One region of the Streptomyces auratus genome, then DNA from elsewhere that is predicted to be linked to it. Evidence: riboswitches for the same ligand, from Rfam matches in the RefSeq annotation. Region 1 holds a riboswitch; the other holds the start of a gene.
The links. A riboswitch is a leader RNA that binds a small molecule or an ion and turns the genes downstream of it on or off. The one in region 1 is predicted to bind cobalamin.
Positions count from the first base shown of each region.

Region 2: another riboswitch for cobalamin. It lies ahead of nicT (Nickel transporter NicT); the one in region 1 lies ahead of metE (5-methyltetrahydropteroyltriglutamate--homocysteine S-methyltransferase).

Region 1 is NZ_JBNGCB010000003.1:2,274,018-2,279,607, forward strand. Features, by position in the region: gene metE (5-methyltetrahydropteroyltriglutamate--homocysteine S-methyltransferase) at 435-2,759, opposite strand; cobalamin riboswitch at 2,919-3,135, opposite strand; gene BKA18_RS29685 (aldo/keto reductase) at 3,285-4,343, shown strand; gene BKA18_RS29690 (cupredoxin domain-containing protein) at 4,631-5,044, shown strand; gene BKA18_RS29695 (hypothetical protein) at 5,107-5,556, shown strand.
Region 2 is NZ_JBNGCB010000001.1:2,582,453-2,588,042, forward strand. Features, by position in the region: gene BKA18_RS11085 (nucleoside/nucleotide kinase family protein) at 1-67, shown strand, start outside; gene BKA18_RS11090 (hypothetical protein) at 30-455, opposite strand; gene BKA18_RS11095 (MarR family winged helix-turn-helix transcriptional regulator) at 667-1,260, shown strand; gene BKA18_RS11100 (alpha/beta fold hydrolase) at 1,257-2,105, shown strand; cobalamin riboswitch at 2,185-2,399, shown strand; gene nicT (Nickel transporter NicT) at 2,431-3,648, shown strand; gene BKA18_RS11110 (VOC family protein) at 3,671-4,171, opposite strand; gene BKA18_RS11115 (DoxX family protein) at 4,348-4,899, opposite strand; gene BKA18_RS11120 (enoyl-CoA hydratase/isomerase family protein) at 5,062-5,590, opposite strand, start outside.

The sequences.
Region 1 (5,590 bases):
TGCTTCGTGAGGTGCTGTGGAACGGGTGCGCCGCACCGGGCGGGGAGGGATGCGGCGCAAGGAGAACGTAACGAACACCTCACCTGTCAGCGGTGTTTCGCACGGGTTTTCATGCGATCAGGCGTCTTGTGCCTCTTTAAACTCTCTGCGGCGGGAGGTGCGGGGCACAACGGCGTACGGGTGGAGCGGGAACGCTGGTGTTCGGGCGTGCCGGGGCGGCGGGGGCGGGCCCGTGCGATGCGGCGTGGACCGGTGGCCGGTGGCCGGGAGCGACCGGGGATCCGGCCCAAGTTGGCCGAATCCCCGGTGCCGTCCGCGCAGCCGTACGCCGTACCGCCGTCGCCACGGGTCAGGTGCCGGTGGCGGGCCGGGGAGCGGTGGCGGTCCCGCCGGGAGGCGCGGCGGTCACCGGCACCGCTCCCGGCCCGGTCGGCTCAGGAGGCCGCGTCGGGCAGTTCGCCGCGGATCCCGCGGGCCGCCGCGACCAGGTTCTCCAGGGCGGTGCGTACCTCGGGCCAGCCGCGGGTCTTCAGGCCGCAGTCCGGGTTGACCCACAGCCGCTCGGCCGGAATGGCCTCAAGTCCCTTGCGCAGAAGGGCTGTTGTCTCGTGCGTGCCGGGCACGCGCGGGGAGTGGATGTCGTAGACGCCCGGCCCCACCTCGCGCGGATAGCCGGCCGTGGCGAGCTCCCCGGCGACCTGCATATGGGAGCGGGCCGCCTCCAGGCTGATGACGTCCGCGTCGAGGTCGTCGATGGCCCGGAGGATGTCGCCGAACTCCGCATAGCACATATGGGTGTGGATCTGGGTGTCCGGACGGACCCCGCCGGTGGTGAGGCGGAACGCCTCGGTGGCCCAGGCCAGATATTCCGCATGGCCGGCACGGCGCAGCGGCAGCGTCTCCCGCAGCGCCGGCTCGTCGACCTGGATCACCGAACTCCCGCCCGCCTCCAGGTCGTTGACCTCATCGCGCAGGGCGAGCGCCACCTGGCGGGCGGTGTCCGCGAGCGGCTGGTCGTCCCGGACGAAGGACCAGGCGAGCATGGTGACCGGTCCGGTGAGCATGCCCTTGACCGGGCGGTCGGTGAGCGACTGGGCGTACTGCGTCCAGCGCACCGTCATCGGCTCGGGGCGGGAGATGTCACCGGCCAGGATCGGCGGGCGGACACAGCGGGTGCCGTAGGACTGCACCCAGCCGTGCTGGGTGGCGAGATAGCCGGTCAGCTGCTCGGCGAAGTACTGGACCATGTCATTGCGCTCGGGCTCCCCGTGCACCAGGACATCGAGACCGGCCTTCTCCTGGAAGGCGAGGACCTCGCGGATCTCGGCCGCGATGCGCTCGTCGTAGGCGGCGGCGTCGATGCGCCCGGCCCGCAGCGCGGCACGGGCGGCGCGCAACTGGTCGGTCTGCGGGAACGAGCCGATGGTCGTGGTCGGCAGCAGCGGCAGCCCGAGGTGGGCTCGCTGGGCGGCGGCCCGCTCGGCGTACGGCGCCGAGCGGCGGCCGTCGGCCCCGGTGACGGCCGCGGCCCGGGCCCGTACCGCCGGGTCATGGGTGAGCTGCGAACCGGAGCGGGACGCCAGGTCCGCCCGGTTGGCGGCGAGTTCGGCGGCGATCGCGCCGGTGCCCCGGCTCAGACCCCGCGCCAGCGTCACGACCTCGGCGGTCTTCTGTCGCGCGAAGGCCAGCCAGCGGGCGATCTGCGGGTCGATCTCCCGCTCCATACCGACGTCCAGCGGAACGTGCAGCAGCGAGCAGGACGACGACACATCGACCCGCTCGGCCAGACCGAGCAGCGTCCCCAGGGTGGCCAGCGACTGCTCGAAGTCGTTGAGCCACACATTGCGGCCGTCGACGACCCCGGCGACCAGCCGCTTGCCGGGCAGTCCGCCGGCCGCCGCGAGATCGGCGAGGTTGGCGGCCGCGGCGCCGGTGAAGTCCAGCGCCAGGCCCTCGACGGGCGCCTTGGCCAGCACCGGCAGCGCCTCGCCCAGCCGGTCGAAGTACGAGGCGACCAGCAATTGCGGGCGGTCGGTGAGCGCACCGAGGCCGCGGTAGGCGCGGGCCGCGGCGTCGAGTTCGGCGGGGGAGCGGTCCTGCACCAGGGCCGGTTCGTCCAGCTGCACCCAGCGGGCGCCGGCCGCCCGCAGGTCGGCGAGCACCTCGGCGTAGACGGGCAGCAGCCGGTCCAGCAGCGTCAGCGGGTCGAAGCCGGCCGCGACACCGGGCGCGGGCTTGGCCAGCAGAAGGTAGCTGACCGGACCGAGCAGCACCGGGCGGGCGGTGAGGCCGAGCGCGAGCGCCTCCCGCAGTTCGGTCACCTGCTTGCCGGAGTCCGCGGCGAAGATCGTGTCCGGGCCCAACTCCGGGACCAGATAGTGGTAGTTGGTGTCGAACCACTTGGTCATCTCCAGCGGCGCCACGTCCTGGGTGCCGCGGGCCATCGCGAAGTAGCCGTCCAGCGGGTCGGCGGCCACCGCCGCGCGGTGCCGGGCCGGGATCGCCCCCACCATCACCGTGGTGTCCAGGACGTGGTCGTAGTACGAGAAGTCGCCGGTCGGCACCTCGTGGACACCGGCCTCGGCCAGCTGCTGCCAGGTGGCACGGCGCAGTGCGGCGGCGGTGCTTTCGAGGGCGTCGGCGCTGACGTGGCCCTTCCAGTAGCCTTCGACGGCCTTCTTCAGTTCGCGGTGCGGTCCCTGACGGGGGTAGCCGTGCACGGTGGCGCGGGCGGCCGCGGCGGCGGATGTGCTGGTCACGGAACTCTCCTTCGCGAGTATGACTCCATGGACCCCGGGACGGGTCGAGAGCGCGAAGGGACGGCGAACCGGGCGGGCAGCGGCGCCAACTGGCCGTCCGTGCCCGCCTGAGGTGTCCGCCGACCTGCCCTCGAGGTCACCGAGATCGCCCCGTGCACCGGTCGCACGGGGGCACTGGCAGGTCTTCGGACTCGTGGGCACATCCGCCTGGGCGGACATCTACTGGCCGTCGCTTCCCAGACCCGGCCGGGCCCAGTGCGTATGACGGCGGTCGTTCCCACTCACCGCTGCGGGGCAGTCCCGGAATTCCACCGGGTTCCCTCTTGCGACGCGTCTGCCTGGCGGGCAGGGCGAACCAGTTGCACCCGCCACCCTAGGCGCTGCCGCCCCGATCGGACACCGGCTCCCGGACTCCGGCGCGTGACATGGGCCACCGGCCCGCCGCTGTGCTTTGCCCTGGAGCGCACTCCAGCTCCTAGCGTGGGCGCAGGACCTGACCACCCGTCGCTGAACGAAGGGGACATCGTGCGCTACACACTGTTCGGCAGGACCGGCCTGCGGGTGAGCGAGCTGAGCCTGGGGACCATGACGATCGGCGGCGACCCGGGCTGGGGCACCGACAAGGACACCAGCAGCCGGATCCTGGACGCCTATGCGGACGCGGGCGGCAACTTCATCGACACCGCCAACAACTACACCGACGGCTCCTCGGAGCGGATCCTGGGGGAGCTGCTCGAAGGCCGCCGGGACAGCTTCGTGCTGGCCACCAAATACACCTGCGCGACCCGCCAGGGCGAGGTGAACGCCGCGGGCAACCACCGCAAGAACCTGGTCCGTTCGGTGGAGGCCAGTCTGGAGCGGCTGCGCACCGACCACGTCGATGTGTTGTGGGTGCACGCACGGGACCACTTCACGCCCGTGGAGGAGGTCATGCGGGCGCTCGACGACATGGTGCGGTCGGGCAAGGTGCTCCACGTCGGCGTCTCCGACTGGCCGGCCTGGGAGATCGCTCAGGCCAACACCCTCGCCGAGCTGCGCGGCTGGACCGCGTTCGCGGGCTCGCAGCTGCGCTACAACCTGCTGGAGCGGACGCCGGAGCGGGAACTGCTGCCGCAGGCCCGCGCCTTCGATCTGGCCGTGCTGGCCTGGGCACCGCTCGCGGCCGGCAGGCTCACCGGCAAGTACCGCCGCGGCGAGACCGGCCGGCTGGACGGCAACGCCGCCGACGACGCCCGAGACCACCAGGCGGAGGAGACCATCACCGCGGTGCTGGAGGTCGCCGAGCAGGGCGGCTGGAGCCCGGCGCAGGTGGCGCTGGCGTGGCTGCGCAGCCGGCCCGGCACCGTCATCCCGATCATCGGCGCCACCAAGGAGAGCCAGCTCCGCGACAATCTCGGCGCGGTCGAGGTCACGCTCGACGCCGATGCGCTGGCCCGGCTCGACCGGACCAGCGCGGTGTCCCTCGGCTTCCCGCACGACTTCCTGCGGGAGCCGCGGGTCGTCGAGAACGTCTACGGCGACCGCTGGGGCCGGATCGAGGACCGGCGGTCCACCTATCGTCGGACGATCGGCGGGATCGGGTGACGGGAGGCGGGACCCGCTGACCGACCGGCGGGATCGGGTGACGGGAGGCGGGACCTGCTGACCGACCGGCGGGTCCACTGACCGGCCGCCCGCCGCCGTCGATCCCCGCCCCCCCCGCCGCCGGCCCCCGGCGGGGGCGGCCGCCCCCCCCGCTCGCTCGCCCGGCAGATGCCCGATTACGCCGAACGCCGCCGCCCGGATGGCCGGGCGGCGGCGTCTGCTGTCTATTGAGTCAGGAGGTGGCCCGCCCGGGGCCGGAGCGGACGGACCGAGGAGAAGGACGCCCGATGAGGAGAACCGCCGGCCCGGCCGTCGCCGTGGCCACCGTCGCGCTGTGTGCCATGGGCCTCGGCGGCTGTACGAACACCGGCGAGGGCACCGCCCCGGCCCGGTCCCGCACCCCCACCGCGGCGACGGTGACCGCGGGGCCGACCAGCGCGGCCCCGGCCGCCGCCCGCCTGACCATCAAGGACTTCACCTTCAAGCCGGCCGCGCTGTCCGTACGGCCCGGCGGCACGGTCACCGTGGTCAACGAGGACTCCACCACCCACACCGTGACGGCCACCGGCCCCAAGGCCTTCGACACCGGCAGCATCGGGCCGGGCCGGACTGTCACCTTCAAGGCTCCGGGCAAGGCCGGCAGCTACCCCTTCATCTGCACGATCCACCCGTACATGAAGGGCGCGCTCACCGTCCGCTGACCGCCTGACCGCCTGACCGCCTGACCGCCTGACCGCCGCTCACCATGAGGCTGGGAGATGCCGTGGCACCAGACAGCTCCGTACCGGAGCGCGGGCGGGCCCGCCGGGTCCCCCGCGGCATCGCGCGGGTGCTCGCGGCGGCCGGGCTGGCCGTGGACGCCGCCGTCCATGCCCGGGTCGCCGCGCAGTACGACGCGGTCACCGCGACCATCGGCCAGGGCACGCTCTTCCGCGTCGAGGCCGTCCTCGCCGCAATCGCCGCCCTGCTGGTGCTGGTCTGGCGCCGTCCGGCGGCCGACATCTTCGCCTGGCTGGTCGCCACGGGCGGCCTCGCGCTGCTGCTCCTGTACACCTACGTGGACGTCGGCACACTGGGGCCGGTGCCGAACATGTACGAACGGGCCTGGACCGGCGACAAGAAGATCGCCGCCCTCGCCCAGGCCGTCGCCGTCCTGGCCACCGTCTTCCTGCTGTCCACCCGCGCCCGGCCGCCGGGCAGACACCGCAGATGAGCCTGCGCCGCCCGGGTCAGTGCCGAGTCGGGGC
Region 2 (5,590 bases), on a different contig from region 1:
CCGCGAACGCGCCGACCTCGTCATCCGCTTCACACCCGACGAGGCTCCGTCCCCCGAGGGCGCATAGGCCCCTTCCCGGCCTCCCTCACTCGGCCGTCGGCGAGCAGCCCGGCCACCGACAGGGCGCCCCAGCCCACGGAGACCGCCACCGCCACCGCCCGGCGGCCGCGCCCCGGCAGCGTCGCACCGAGCAGCACGGCATCCCCCAAGTCGGCGGCGATCCGCACATATGCGGCGGTGCGCAGCGCCGGCCCTTCCGGAGCCAGTGCCAGGGCCAGCCCGCTCACCGCGTCCCGCCAGGCCAGTGGACGCAGCGAGGTCCGGGTCGCCGGCGCGGTGCGCCCCGCGGCATCGGCCAGCCCCGAGGGCCGGGCCAGCAGACCGGGCGCCGCGGCCACCGCCACCCCGTACGCCGCCGTGGCCACTCCGACCGCACGCAGCAAAGAGACCTTCATCCACCGTCCGCCTTTTCTCACCCACCGGTCACACGAGCCCCGTCAGGCTCGTTCTCCTCTTCAACCCCTTTCCGCGGCAGCCCCCTTCCCAAACGACATCACGAGTGTCACCATGACACCATGAGTGTCATTGAAGGGGAGTCGCTGAGGGGGAATCAGTGAGGGGGAATCAGTGAGGCGAGTCGGCATCATCGAGGGGGAGTCCACGTCCATGAGCACCATCGAGCGCGGCGGCGACGGCGAGGGAGCACCGGCACCGGCACCCGAGGAAGACCTGCTGTACGGCGTCATCCGGCGCCTGTGGCCACTGCACCGCACGGTCGTGCGCGCGGTGGAACGCGAACTGTCCGGCACGGGCCTGACCGCCGGCGAACACGCACTGCTGGACGCGCTGCACGCCGAAGGCCCGCGGACCGTCCCGCAGTTGGCGCGCGCGATGGACCTCGACCGACAGCCGGTGCAGCGCTGGGTGAACCACGCCGTCGAACTGGGCCTGGCGGTGACGGCGCCCAACCCCGCCCACCGCCGCTCGTCGCTGATCCAGCTCACGACCGAGGGCGCGGAGGCGATACGCGGAATCCAGAAGGCCGAGACGGCGCAGCTGCGGCAGCGGCTGGCCGATCTGCCCGCCGAGGACCTCCGCACCGCACTGAACGTGCTCGACCGACTCGGTGAGGAATTCCGGCACCTCGGGAACGGCTCACACGTTCCACCGGAGGAAACCGACAGTCACGGCAATACCGACGCCCATCGCATCCAGCCCAGCTCCCCGCATCCGACGCACAAAGGACGGCCCAGAGAATGACCCGCAGAATCACCGCCTGGTCCGAGATCGACAACGGCATCGTGCCGGTCGAGGAGGGCGAACTCTTCTACGAGACGGCGGGCTCGGGCCCCGCGGTGGTACTGCTGCACGGCGCGATGCTCGACCAGCACATGTGGGACGAGCAGTTCGCCTGGCTGGTGAACTCCGGCCTGCGCGCGATCCGTTACGACCTCCGCGGCCACGGTCTGTCCTCCACAGTGGCCGGTGACTACGCCCACCACGAGGACCTGTGCGCCCTTCTCGACGCCCTCGACGTCCCCCGCGCCGTCCTCGTCGGCCTCTCCCACGGCGCCCGGGTCGCGCTGGACACCGCCCTCGCCCACCCGGACCGGGTGACGGCTCTGGCGCTCGCCTCCCCCGGGATCAGCGGCCGCGCCTTCACCGACCCCTTCCTCCTGGAGCACATCAAGGAGCAGGTGGCGGCGATCGGCGCACCGGACGGCGTGGAGCGCTATATCGAGCACTTCCTGCGGATGTGGGTGGACGGACCGCACCGCGAACCGTCCGCGGTGCACCCGGGATTCCGTGAGCGGATGCGCGCCTCGGCCGAGGCCAATGTGGAGGTGCATGGCGAGGGGACGGCATCCGGTATGCCCCTGGAGGTCGGTGCCGCCGGGCGGCTGGGGGAGATCCGGGTGCCGACGGTCGTCTTCGACGGCGATCTCGACGGCCGCGACATCTCCGCCAACGCCCATGCGATAGCGCTGTCCGTCCCCGGCGCCCGCAGGATCCGGATACCGGGCGCGGCCCATATGGTCAATCTGGAGCACACCGCGCTCTTCGACCAGGAACTCCACGCCTTTCTCTGCTCCCTTGACCTGTGACGGACGGGCATCTCCCGCCGACGGCGCTCCCGCCCGTCCCCGGATCCGCCCCACGGACCGCACCCCTCCCCCGTGGCGGTTAGAGTGGCCGGGCCGTGGTGTTCGGGAAGACCGGTGACGGACCTTGAGGTCCCAGACCGGAGCGGCCCTCGCCACTGTGATCGGGGAGTTTCCACCCCTTCCGCAGATGCATGACGCCTCTGCGGCGCCACTGACCGCAGCCCGCGGCCGGGAAGGCGGGGGCGGACGCGTGCACCCGTAAGCCAGGAGACCGGCCACGGCATCTCACGAACTGATCCACGAGGTGCTGGAGCGTGACCGCCGGATGGCCCTGTCCACCGATACCCCGACCACCCCTGCCTCCGGCGCCTTCCGCTGGCGCCGGCAGGACACCGTCCGTACCGCGGGCTTGATGGCCGTCATAGCCGGACTGCATGTCGTCGCCTTCGGCGTGCTCTTCCTGCTGGTGGTCCCGCACCACTACACCGTCGGCAGCCAGGTCTTCGGCGTCGGGCTGGGCATCACCGCGTACACCCTCGGCATGCGGCACGCCTTCGACGCCGACCACATCGCCGCCATCGACAACACCACCCGCAAGCTGATGGCCGACGGCAAGCGGCCGGTCTCGGTCGGCTTCTGGTTCGCCCTCGGCCACTCCAGCGTGGTCGTCGTGATGGCGGCCCTCGTGGCGGGCGGCGCGCAGCTCGCCGGCATCCTGCTCAACGACGAATCCCGCATGCACCAGATCCTGGGCATGGTCGGGACCACCGTCTCGGGGTCGTTCCTCTACCTCATCGCCGCCCTCAACCTCATCGCGCTGTCCGGGATGTGGCGGGTCTTCCGCGAGATGCGCAGCGGCCGCTACGACGAGGCCGAGCTGGAGCGGCAACTGGACTCACGCGGCTTCATGAACCGCTTCCTGGGGCGGTTCACCCGCTCCGTCTCCCGCCCCGGCCAGATGTTCCCGCTCGGCTTCCTCTTCGGGATCGGCTTCGACACCGCGACCGAAGTGACCCTGATGGTGATGGCGGGCAGCGGCGCCGCGGCCGGTCTGCCCTGGTACGCCGTGCTGTGTCTGCCGCTGCTCTTCGCCGCCGGAATGAGCCTGTTCGACACCCTCGACGGCACCTTCATGAACTTCGCCTACCAGTGGGCGTTCTCCAACCCGGTGCGCAAGGTCTACTACAACCTCGCGATCACCGGCCTCTCGATCGCCGTCGCCTTCTTCATCGGCACGATCGAGCTGGTGACGGTGCTGCACGACAAGCTCGCCCTCACCGACCCGCTGACCGGCTGGATATCCGGCCTCGACCTCGACAACGTCGGCTTCCTCATCGTCGGCCTGTTCGTGGTCGTGTGGGCCGCGGCGCTGGCGTACTGGCGGCTGTCCGGCGTCGAGAAGCGCTGGACGGAGCGGGCCGGGCGAGCGCAGCCGACGGAGCCGGAGGGTACGACAGGTCCGGCAAGCACGACAGGTCCGGAGGAAGAGGTGCAGCCGGCGGGGCGGAGTGGACAGGAGGAGCGGGCGGCGTCGGACGCCTGAGGACCGGTCCGCCCCCGCCCCCTCAGGTAGCCGACCCCGCCGCCGCCCCCGTCATCAGGTCCGGCCCCCAGCGCTCCAGTGCCGCCGCCAGATCGAGCGGCAGCAGGCGATCCGGCTGGTCCGGGCCGGGCCAGTCCTCGCGCGGGACCCGCCACATCACCTCGAACTCGTTGCCGTCCGGGTCCTTGGCGTACAGCGACTTGGCGACGAGGTGGTCGCTGGCTCCCAGCAGGGCGCCCCGCTCGTCGAGCCGGTCACGCGCCGCGATGAGTTCGCCGAGCGTGCCGACCTCCCAGGCGAGGTGGTAGAGCCCGACGCGACCCGCTTCGGGCCCGGGAGCCCCGGGACCCACGGTGAACAGCCCCAGGTCGTGATCGTTGAGCGAGCCGGGAGCGCTGAGAAACGCGGCGCGCCCCGGCACTTCGACATCCACCGTGAGCCCGAGAGCCTCGGTGTAGAAGGCGACGGCCCGCGCCACCTCACGTACATAGAGCACCGCGTGATTGAGACGTCGTACCGACATGGCCCTGCTCTCCGCTCTTCCGCCGTGACACCACCATGGTGCCGCCGCACTCCCCGTTTCCGACTCCGCTGCACCTGCCCCGCCGGGCCGGCATCCGTTCCTTTGCCCGGACCGAGCGCGGTGTCTGTTCCTCCCGTCCCGGGCCGGCATCCGTTCCTGCCCCGCCCGGCCCGGCGTCACTTCCGGACCAGCAGCATCACGCCCGCCACGACCACTCCCAGCACCAGTGCGGCCACACCGCGGACCGGCCGGTGGACCCGCAGGCCGGGCAGGAAGCGGTCAACGGCCAAGCGGCCGGGCCCGGTCAGCGCCAGGGCCGCCGCACCGGCGGTCAGCAGCAGCTCGTACTCCACGCCCTTGGGCGCGAAGAAGCCCCCGCCCCACTTCACGGCCAGGGCATTGACCATCGTGCCGACGACCGCCGCGGCGGCGAGCGGGGTGAGCAGCCCGGCCACCAAGCCGAGCCCGCCGAGCGTCTCGCTCAGTCCGGCGACGACGGCCATCGTCCGGCCGGCCGGATAGCCGCTCATCGTGAAGAACTGCCCGGTCCCGTCGAGCCCCGGCCCGCCGAACCAGCCGAACAGCTTCTGGGCGCCGTGGGCCGCCATGGTCAGCCCGAGCGCGAGCCGCAGCACAAGCAGCCCGGTGTCGTAGCCGTACGGAGCGGGCTTGTCGCGCATCGAGACGCCGAGGCGGGAGGGCTCAAGAGTGCTGAGGGGGGACGTCATGAGAAGCGCTCTTTCACAGGTCGAGGACCGGCCCGCGAACCGACGGGCCAGTTACTTGAAACTTCAAGTCACTCTCGACGATACACAGCACCCCCCACGGCGAACAACAGCGCGCGGCGACCCCGGACGGCCCGCCGCGCACCCACCCCACACCGTCCCTGCTCAGGACGGGTCCGGCGGTGCCGCCGAGGGCCGCCCGAGGAAAGCGGCGATCGCGCGGTCGAAGTGGGGCCGGGCCACCACCGGCCGTTGCGGGGCGGCGGTCGCCGTGCGCTGCGGTGCCAGGGCGGCGGCGACGGCCTGTTTGGCGGCTCGGATCGCCGCCGGCGGATGGTCGGCGATCCCGGCGGCGAGGCGGCCGACGTGCTCGGCGAGCCGGTCGTCGGGTACACAGTGGTCGGCGAGTCCGAGGGCCACCGCCGTGCGGGCCTCGACCAGCCGGCCGGTGTAGAGCAACTCCCGTGCCGTGCCCGGTCCGGCCAGGGCGACCAGCCGTGCCGCGAAGACCGGGCTGGCGAGGATGCCGAGCCGGGCGATCGGCATCCCGATCCGTGCGCTGTCCGCCATGAGCCGCAGATCGCAGGCGAGGGCGAGCTGGCACCCCGCCCCCGCGGCGACCCCGCGGACCTCGGCGATCACCGGGACCGGACAGTCCTCGATCGCCGTGAACGCCGCTTCCATGTGGGCGAAG